Sandaracinus amylolyticus: one gene and its partner. The main gene of each other region encodes a partner of the protein of the gene in region 2 in a complex. Links are inferred from orthologs where the notes say so. Each region holds a gene or a part of one and is shown on either strand. Other genes may lie near its edges.

Region 1 (4,919 bases), 5.7 Mb from region 2 along the record:
CAGGCCCGGCGGCTCGTTCCGACTGCGCGCGCAGCTCGAGAACCGCGGGTTCGCGGCGCCCATGAACCGCCGCGACGTCTGGCTCGTGATCGAAGGGCCGGGCGTGCGTCACGAGGTCGAGCTGCCCGGCACCGACGTGCGGCGTTTCGTGCCCGGGCAGGCTCACGCGCTCGATGCGCGCATCCGACTGCCCGCGTCGATCGCGCCGGGGACCTATCGAGTCGCGCTCTGGGTCCCGTCGCGCTCGGAGAGCGTGCGTGATCGCGCGGAGTACGCGATTCGATTCGCGAACGAAGACACGTGGGATCTCGGCCTGAACGTGCTCGGCGAGATCGAGGTGCGAGACAACGCGGAGGGCGAGAGCGACCCCGAGGCGACCGCGCTGCGCGTGCTGTTCTGATCAGTCCCAGAGATCGTAGTCGTCGCGCGATTGACCACCACGAGCACGCGAGAGCGTGACCTCGACGGACTCCGGCGACGACGGAGAGAGCCGCACGCGCGCCGGGCGGAAGCGCGGCTGGTGCAGCGTGATCTCGCGCGGCGTCGCGACGTCGAGCGAGAGCGGCGTTCGCCCGAGCACGACGTCTCCTTCGCGCACCTCGGCGCGTGGCGTGCTGCTGACTCGAATCGCGCGCACCGGCGCCGGAGGCGGACTCTCTCGCTCGTCGGACGGACTGGCACGCTCGGGCGACGGACTGGCGCTCACGATCGGAGGCGGTACTGCCATGGTCGTGCTCGCGACCGGCACGACGGCGGCCGGCGTCGCGCGCGCCGCGAGCACGCCGCCGACGGCCGCGAACGCGACCACCGCGAGCGCCGCGAGCCACCACCCGCGGTTCGAGCGCGCGCGCCCGGATTGCGTGATGCGGACCCGCGACTCGCCTTCCGCCGCGATGGGCGCGAACGACGTGTCCGCTCCGCGGCGCAGCGCAGCCATCGCGTCCAGGCGCGCGCGGCAGTGCGCGCGGAGGAGCGCAGCCGCATCGTCGGCGCTGCTCGACGTCACGAAAGGCAGCAGCTGCGCGCGCAGCTCGGCCATGCTCGACGTGCGCGCCGCGGGATCGCGCGCCAGCGCGGCGAGGCACGCCCGATCGAGCGCGGGCGTGACGTCCGGCGCGAGCACCGAGGGCGCCGCGATCTCTCCGTCGAGCACCGCGCGGATCGTCGCGGCCTCCGACTCGCGCTTGAAGAGCCGTTCGCCCGTGAGCGCTTCCCACAGCACGCACCCGAGCGAGAACACGTCCCAGCGCGCATCGGGCCGACCGCCGTCGAGCGCTTCGGGCGCGGTGTACGCGAGCTTGCCCTTCAGCTCGCCGGTGCGCGTGCGCGCGAGCCGTCCTTCCGCGGCCGCGACGCCGAAGTCGAGCAGCTTCACGCTGCCGTCGAGCGTGATCATCACGTTCGACGGCGACACGTCGCGATGCACGAGGTTCAGCGGCGCGCCGGACCCGTCGACGATGGTGTGCGCGGCGTGCAGCCCCGCCGCGATCTCCGCGACGACGTACGCGATCACGTGAACCGGCAGCCGCACGCCGGAGGCGGCGGTCGCGCGCAGGAGCCCGGCGAGCGTCTCGCCCTCGACGAGCTCCATCACGATCGCGAGCTCGGGCGTCGAGACGAGCTCGATCACCTGCGCGACGCTTCGATGCCGCACGTGCGCCGCGAGCCGCGCCTCGTCGGCGAGCATCGCGACGAAGCGCTCGTCCCCCGCGAGCTCGGGGAGAATTCGTTTGAGCACGAACGATTGCGCGAACCCGAGCTCACCGACGAGGCTGGCGAGATAGACCTCCGCCATCCCGCCCCCGCCGATCCGCGCGACCGTGCGATAGCGTCCGAAGCGCGTGCCTTCGGGCAGCGCCCCGATCGGCTCGCTCGTCGCCCGCGCCGACGTCATCGACGATGACCGTACCACGCGTGATCGTGTCGCCGTCCCGGCGAACCGGGTCACGACGACACGTCACGAGCGCAGATCAGGCCATCTCGAGGAAGAGGCGGTCGGGGTCTTCGAGGTAACCGATGATGTCGTACGCGAACGCCGCGCCGACGTGGCCGTCGACGATGCGGTGATCGAACGAGAGCGAGAGCAGCATGATCTCGCCGATCACGATCTGGTCGTCGCGCACCACCGGCTTCTGCTTGATCTGGTGCACGCCGAGGATGCCGACCTCGGGGAAGTTGAGCACCGGCGTCGCGAAGAGCCCGCCCTGCGTGCCGAGCGACGTGATGGTGAACGTCGAGCCCTGCAGGTCCGCGCTCTGGATCGAGCCGCTCTTCGCCGCCGCGCCGAGCCGATCGATCTCCGCCGCGATCTCGAGGATCGACTTGCGGTCCGCGTCCTTCACGACCGGCACCATCAGGCCCTGATCGGTCGAGGCCGCGATGCCGATGTGGAAGTACTTGCGGTAGACGAGCTCGTTCGTGCTCTCGTCGAGCGCGCTGTTGAGCACGGGGTGCTTCTTCAGCGCGGCCACGACCGCCTTCACGATGAAGGGCAGGAACGTGAGCTTCACGCCCGCCTTCTCGGCCGCGGGCTTGAGGCGCGCGCGCAGCTCCTTGATCTTCGCGACGTCGCACTCCTCGACGAACGTGAAGTGCGCCGCGGTGTTCTTCGACGTCTGCATGCGCTCCGCGATCTTCCGGCGCATCCCGACGAACGGCTTGCGCTCCTCGAGCGCCTTCTCGGTGCCCGCGGGCGGCGTGATCGCGATCGGCGCGCGTCCCTTCGCGCTCGCGACGGGCGCAGCGGGCGGCGGCGTCGAAGGAGCCTCGATCGCACGCGTCGGCGCGCCGCCCGCGAAGCCGCGCACGTCTTCGTTGGTGATGCGCCCACCGGGGCCGGTGCCGGTGACGAAGCGCAGGTCGACCTCGAGCTCGCGCGCGAGCTGACGCGTCGCCGGCGTCGCGAGCGGGCGCTCGCTGACGACCGCGTGCGCGTGTCCGTTCGCGCCGTTCGCGCTCTTCGACGGAGTCGCGATCTTGTCGAAGAAGCCAGCGCCAGGAAGCGTGTCCTTGATGTCGCCGACGGCCGTCGCGGCGGGCTCGCTCTTCGCGCTCGCGACCGTGCCCTGCATCGCCGCCGCGGTCGCCGCCGCGGGCGCAGGCGCGGCCTTCGGCGCGACCGGCGCGGGCGCGGGCTTCGCGGCCACGGGAGGCTGCGCGGGCGCGGGCTTCGCGGGCGCGACCACGGCTGCGCCCTCGGTCTCGATCACGACGAGCAGCCCGCCGACCGGCATCACCTGCCCGACGGTCGCGCACGTCTCGAGGATCGTGCCCTTCTTCGGCGCGCCGATGGTGACCGTCGCCTTGTCGGTCATCACCTCGACCATCGCCTGGTCTTCCTTGACCTGATCGCCGACGTTGACGTGCCAGGCGACGATCTCGCCCTCGGCGACGCCTTCACCGATGTCGGGAAGCTTGAACTCGAAGCGAGCCATGGTGCCTCTCAGTAATTCGCAGTGGCGATGAGCTGGGGAACGACGCGGTGCGCGAGCGGCAGGTACTCGTTCTCGAGCGTGTACGGGAACGGCGTGTCCCAGCCCGTCACGCGCGCCGGCGGCGCCTGGAAGTGCAGGAACGACTTCTCGCTGACGAGCTGCAGGATCTCCGCGCCGAACCCGCACGCCTTCGGCGCCTCGTGCACGACCACGATACGCCCGGTCTTCTCGACGCTGCGCACGATCGTGTCGAGGTCGAGCGGCCACAGCGTGCGCAGATCGATCACCTCGCACGAGATGCCCTGCTCCGCGACCTGCTCCGCCGCGCTCAGCGCCTCGTAGAGCATCGCGCCCCACGCGACCAGCGTGAGCGAGTCTCCCTCGCGCACCACCTTCGCCTCGCCGAGCGGCAGCGTGTACGCCTCGTCCGGCACGTCCATCTTCACCGCGCGGTACACGCGCTTCGGCTCGAAGAAGAGCACCGGATCGTCGTCCTGGATCGCCGCCGCGAGCAGGCCCTTCGCGTCGTACGGGTTGCTCGGGCACACGACCTTCAGGCCCGCGGTGTGGATGAAGAGCGCCTCGGGCGACTGCGAGTGGTACGCGCCGCCCTTGATGCCGCCGCCGTACGGCGTGCGGATCACCATCGGGCACGGGTACTCGCCGCCCGAGCGATAGCGGGACTTCGCGGCCTCGCTGACGATCTGATCGAACGCGGGATAGATGAAGTCGGCGAACTGGATCTCGGGCACCGGGCGCATCCCGTACGCCGCCATGCCGATCGCGGTGCCGATGATCCCGCCCTCGTTGAGCGGCGTGTCGATCACGCGGCCGTCGCCGAACTCGTCCCAGAGGCCCTGCGTCACGCGGAAGACGCCGCCGACCTTGCCGACGTCCTCGCCCATCACGACCACGCGCTCGTCGCGGCGCATCTCGAGGCGGAGCGCCTCGTTGATCGCCTGCACCATGTTCTTCTGCGTCATCGTCTCGTCGGCTCCGTCGATCAACGATCTTCGTGGTTGGCGGTCGCGAGCAGGGTCGTGCGCTGGTCCTCGAGGTGGCGCGGCAGCGTCGCGTACACGTCCTCGAACACCGCCTCGCGCGGCGGCGCGCCGACCTGCTGCGCGTGCGCGACGGCGGACTCGATCTCCGTCATCAGCTCGCGTCGCAGCTCGAGCGCGCGGTGCGCGTCCCAGTGACCCTCCGACGACAGACGCGCCTCGAGCGCCTCGATCGGATCGCTCTTGCTCTCGCGGATCGCCTCGACGAGCGTCGGGCCTTCGCCCGCGAGCGCGCGCTGGTGCGCCTGCGCCATCGCGCTCGCGACCGCGCCCGCATCGTCCGCCGAGCACACGAGGCTCTCGACGCCGTACGCGATGCCCTTGTCCGCGACGCGATCGATCGGCGTCGGCGGGTGCGCGCTGCGCGTGCGATCGGTGCGGCAGAAGAAGATCACCGGCGCCTTCGTCGCGCCCGCGAAGTTCA
Region 2 (4,959 bases):
AGCGCGAGCACCCCCGCGATCCAGATCGGCGCGCCTGTCGCTCGAGATGACAGCATCCGACCCCGACCTCCGAGCCGCGCGGATGCACGGCCCCACCGACTCGAATCGTACGCCCGCGCGTGACGGATCTCACCTGGAGGCGCGCGCACGAACGATGCGACACGCGGGCCCTCACGCGGCTTGGACCGCGCCTTTGCCCGCGTGGCCTCGCTCGGTAAGATGCGCGCGCTCATGCGCATCAAAGGCGACGATCCGACGCTCGCGCTCTTCTCCGTGCTGCGCGAGGACGGCACCGCGGACCCGCAACGCGACCCCTTCCTGCCGAAGGAGATGCTGCTCGCGATGTACGAGCAGATGCTGCGCATCCGCCGCATCGACGAGCGCATGCTCGGCAAGCAGCGCCAGGGCAAGGTCGGCTTCTACGGCACGATCACCGGGCAAGAGGCGACCCCGATCGCGACGGGCCTCGCGCTCGCGCCCGAGGACTGGGTGTTCCCCGCGCTGCGCGAGGCCGCGATCATGCTCGTGCGCGGGTTCCCGCTCGGCACGTGGCTCGCGCAGGTCTACGGCAACCACGGCGACCTGCTGAAGGGCCGCCAGATGCCGAGCCACCAGTCGGGCCGCGCGGTCAACCAGGTCGCGTGGAGCTCGTGCATCGGACCGCAGATCCCGCAGGCGGTCGGCGCGGCGATGGCGGCCAAGGCGAAGGGCGACAAGGCCGTCAGCGTCGGCTTCATGGGCGACGGCGCGACCAGCCAGCCCGACTTCCACGCGGCGATGACGTTCGCCGGGATCCACAAGCCGCCCGTGGTGCTGATCTGCCAGAACAACCACTGGTCGATCAGCGTGCCCACCGCGAAGCAGACGGCGAGCAAGACGATCGCGGTGAAGGCGCACGCGTACGGCATCCGCGGCGTGCGCGTCGACGGCAACGACGTGCTCGCGGTCTATCGCGTGGTGAAGGACGCGGTCGATCGCGCGCGCGCCGGTGAGGGCCCGACGTTCGTCGAGAGCCTCACGTACCGCATGGGCCCGCACAGCTCGAGCGACGATCCGACGCGCTACCGCTCGAACGACGAGGTCGAGTCGTGGGCGAAGAAGGACCCGCTCGCGCGCTTCGAGCGCTACCTGCAGAAGGCCGAGCTGCTCGACGACGCGACGAAGGACGCGATCGAGGCGCGCCTGCGCGCGGAGCTCGATGCGGCGCTCGCGCAGGTCGAGGAGCTCGGCCCGCCGGCGCGCGAGACGGTGTTCGAGGACGTGTATGCGTCGTTGCCCGCCCACTTGGCGGAGCAGCGCGAGACGCTCCTCGCACTTCCGCCGGCCCCTCTCGGTCACCACTGATCTCCCAAGGGGGCTCCGCCCCTTTCGAGCCCCGGCCGCCGCCTAGCGGCGGCGCTGCGCGGGGGCCCCCTACGCCCCCTTGCTCTTGCTCAGCGCGGCACTCTCGAGAAAGAGCGCCGCTCGATTCCGCGACAGCCTCCGCTCCGACGCGGGGCTCGATGAACCCACATCTTCTTCGAAGGAACGTTCCTCATGGCCAACAAGAGCTTCGACGCGATCGTCATCGGCGGAGGTCCCGGCGGCTACCCGTGCGCGATCCGTCTCGGGCAGCTCAAGCAGAAGGTGCTCGTCGTCGAGAAGGAGTACGTCGGCGGCGTGTGCCTCAACTGGGGCTGCATCCCCAGCAAGGCGCTGATCGCCGCGTCCGGTCTCTACGAGCGGATCCTGCACGCGGAGAAGATGGGCATCACCGCGCAGGGCGTGCAGATCGACATCGGCAAGATGCAGGACTGGAAGGAGGGCATCGTCAAGAAGCTCACCTCCGGCGTCGCGACGCTGATCAAGGCGAACGGCGGCGAGATCGTGATGGGCACCGCGCGCGTGACCGGCCCCAAGACGGTCGAGGTCACGAAGAGCGACGGCACCAAGGAGACCTTCGAGGCGACGAAGGCGATCGTCGTCGCGACCGGCGCGACCCCGATCGAGCTGCCGCACCTCAAGATCGACGGCGAGACCGTGATCACCGCGCGTCAGGCCGTGTCCATGCGCGAGGCGAAGGGCACGATGATCGTCGTCGGCGGCGGCGTCATCGGCATGGAGCTGGGCATGGTCTACCAGAAGCTCGGCATGAAGGTGATCGTCGTCGAGCTGCTCGATCAGCTCCTCGGCGCGACCGATCCCGACCTCGTGCAGGTCGTGCAGAAGGCCTTCGAGAAGGCGGGCGGCGAGGTGCTGCTCAAGACGAAGGCGACGAACCTCCGCGTCGAGAACAAGAAGGCGATGCTCACCGTCGAGCTGCCCGACGGCGCCAAGCGCGACATCGAGGCGGACAAGGTGCTCGTGTCGATCGGCTTCCGCCCGAACGGCAAGGGCATCGGCCTCGAGGAGATCGGCGTGAAGCTCGATCAGCGCGGCCACGTGCTCGTCGACGACAAGCTCCAGACGAACGTGAAGGGCGTCTACGCGATCGGCGACGTGAGCGGCGCGCCCTACCTCGCGCACAAGGCGACGAAGGAGGGCGAGATCGTCGCCGAGGTGATCGCGGGCAAGAAGTCGGCGCGCGACTGGCGCACGATGCCGAGCGCGATCTTCACCGAGCCGGAGATCGCGACGACCGGCATGAGCGAGCGCGACGCGAAGGCCGCGGGCAAGAAGGTGAAGCTCGGCAAGTTCCCCTTCAGCGTGCTCGGCCGCGCGATGGCGATCGACAGCACCGAGGGCTTCGTGAAGGTCATCCTCGACGAGCAGACCAACGAGGTGCTCGGCGTGGCGATCGTCGGTCCCGAGGCGAGCGATCTGATCAGCGAGGCGAGCCTCGCGATCGAGATGTGCGCGTTCGCCGAGGACGTCGCGATGACGATCCACCCGCACCCGACGCTCGGCGAGGGCGTGATGGAGGCGTTCCACCAGGCGCTGGGGCACGCGATCCACACGAACAACCGCGCGCCGCGTCCCAGCGTCTGATCGACGAGCACGAAACACGAAGAGGCCGAATGCGGCACGCCGCGTCGGCCTCTTCGCGTTCCGTCCGTCTCGTCAGCGCGTCAGCACGAGCCGCCGGTGCACACGAAGTCGAGGTCGCACACGGGCCCGGTGCCGCACCGGCACTCCCCCGCGGTGCAGCGATCCGCCGACTGCGTGCACGTGGTCCCGCAGAACCCGCAGTTCTGCATGTCGGTCTGCAGGTCCACGCACCCGCCCGCGCAGCACGTCCGACCCGCCGCGCAGGGCGCGACGCCCGGCTCCGTCGAGCAGTCGCAGCTCCCGTCCTCGGTGCACACGTCGGCGCGCGTGCGGTCGTCCAGGCTCGCGCAGCCCTCGCAGCACTGCGCGCTCTCGTCGACGCGCCCGTCGCAGTCGTTGTCGCGCTCGTCGCAGAGCTCGGGCGCGCCCGCGAGCGAGCCGAACGGCGGTCGCACGTCGGTGCGCGCGTCGTCGCAGTCGCAGCGCGTCAGGTCGTCGCCGGCGCGGCACGCCTCGATGCCGTCGCCGTCGGTGTCGCCGCACGACGTGTCGCGGCCGTCGCAGTTCTGGTCCATGCGATCGCCGCAGATCTCGATCGCCGGCACGCACCCGCCGCCGCCGCCGTCGGTGCGCACCGTCGAGCCGTCGAGCCCTCCCGACGGGCCGCCGTCGACGCCCGGCGCGACCCCGTCGTCGTCGTCGCCCCCGCACGCGGCGGAGGCCACGAGGAGCAGCGCGCACGCATAGCTTCGCAGTCTTGCCCGGAGCGCTCGAGCGCGGGCCCCGGACGGGAGCGCGCGAGGCGCGCGGATCGGCGGTAGATCGGAGTCGACGAGTCTCATCGGCTCTCTCTCCTCACGCCCGACGAAGACGGCGGCGCACCGCGATCAGCGCGAGCGGCGCCATCACCCACAGCCACGACGCCGGCGCGCGCGGCGCCACGCGACACCCGCAGCCCTGCTCGGGCCGCGTGCGCATCCGTCCGTTCCCACCGTCGCCGGCGACGCCACCACCGTCGACGTCTCCGCCGCCGCCGCCGCCCGCGTCGCCGTCGGTCCCGGGCGGAGGCCCGGAGCCGTCGACGCACTCACCCTGCGTGCACCACTGGCCCTCGGGGCACACCGCGCCCGCGCACGCGTCGAGGCACGCGCCGGCCTCGCAGTAGAACCCGGGATCGCAGATCACGACGTCGCACCCGGCCGACTCGCAGCTTCCGTCCGCGAGGCACGTCTCGCCCTCGCCGCACGGCGCGCACGGGCACTGGGCGCGGCACTCGCCGTCCACGCAGATCTCGCCCGCCGCGCAGGTGATCACGTCGCAGAGATCGGTGCAGCGACCCGCGACGCACTGCTGTCCGTGCGGGCACGTGATCCCCGCGCACGCGCCCACGCAGACGCCGCCCTCGCAGCGCTCCGACGCCGGGCAGGTCACGCCGATGCACGCCGTCTCCACGCACACGCCCGCTTCGTTGCAGGTGTCGCCCTCGGCGCAGCCGCCCTCGAAGCACGAGGGCACGCACACGCCCGCGCTGCACACCTCGAGCGCGCCGCAGAGCTCGCCCTCGTCCACCGTGCCGTTGCAGTCGTTGTCGATGCCGTCGCAGCGCTCCGCCGTCGACGTGCCGATCTGCACGCACTCGACCTCGCGCCCGATGCAGCGCGTCACGCCCACGCCGCACGCGCCGGGCATCCCGGTCTCGCACACGTCGCCGGTGCCCGGGCAGCTCACCGACCCGCCGCGCACGCTGAAGCGCCACACGCCGGGCATCCCCACGTTCGACGTCGTGCAGAGGTTGCGGATCGCGCTGGTGCGCGAGCCCATGATCTCCACGAAGTTCGTGCCGTCGCCGGCGTCGAACCCCGCCTGCGCGGGCACGCAGCCGCTCGTCTCGGTGTCGCAGAGGCCGTTGTTGGAGCGCTCACCGCTCGCGTTGCCGGCCTCCCACTCGCAGCGGTTGTAACGGAACTCGACGTCGAAGTCGCCGGCGCGGCA

What was found. The genes of interacting proteins can lie anywhere in the genome.
Region 1: the proteins of lpdA (region 2) and DB32_RS04370 are in contact, whole or in part, in a crystal structure (PDB 1EBD), measured with the Geobacillus stearothermophilus proteins. The link is inferred for Sandaracinus amylolyticus from one-to-one orthologs. Residues at the interface, in WP_049624544.1 of Geobacillus stearothermophilus: Pro340, Ser341, Asp344, Tyr345, Arg403, Asp406, Val408, Glu431, Ala432, Gly433, Asp438; in WP_033016211.1 of Geobacillus stearothermophilus: Ile130, Ala131, Met132, Pro133, Arg136, Arg140, Glu141, Asn155, Arg157.

Annotation. Positions count from the first base shown.
Region 1 is NZ_CP011125.1:1,077,462-1,082,380, forward strand. The notes cover bases 1,203-4,070. They hold DB32_RS04370 (dihydrolipoamide acetyltransferase family protein), read right to left. Parts: upstream 3,435-4,070; coding sequence 1,971-3,434; downstream 1,203-1,970. Other genes in these bases: DB32_RS04365 (serine/threonine-protein kinase), read right to left, coding at 1,203-1,894; DB32_RS04375 (alpha-ketoacid dehydrogenase subunit beta), read right to left, coding at 3,443-4,070. Outside these bases: DB32_RS04360 (DUF4832 domain-containing protein), read left to right, coding at 1-400; more of DB32_RS04365, read right to left, coding at 401-1,202; more of DB32_RS04375, read right to left, coding at 4,071-4,417; DB32_RS04380 (thiamine pyrophosphate-dependent dehydrogenase E1 component subunit alpha), read right to left, coding at 4,438-4,919.
Region 2 is NZ_CP011125.1:6,806,156-6,811,114, forward strand. The notes cover bases 844-3,751. They hold lpdA (dihydrolipoyl dehydrogenase), read left to right. Parts: upstream 844-1,536; coding sequence 1,537-2,967; downstream 2,968-3,751. Other genes in these bases: DB32_RS28770 (thiamine pyrophosphate-dependent dehydrogenase E1 component subunit alpha), read left to right, coding at 844-1,344; DB32_RS28780 (MopE-related protein), read right to left, coding at 3,048-3,692. Outside these bases: DB32_RS28765 (hypothetical protein), read right to left, coding at 1-56; more of DB32_RS28770, read left to right, coding at 232-843; DB32_RS28785 (nidogen-like domain-containing protein), read right to left, coding at 3,823-4,959. UniProt on the Escherichia coli protein: Lipoamide dehydrogenase is a component of the glycine cleavage system as well as of the alpha-ketoacid dehydrogenase complexes.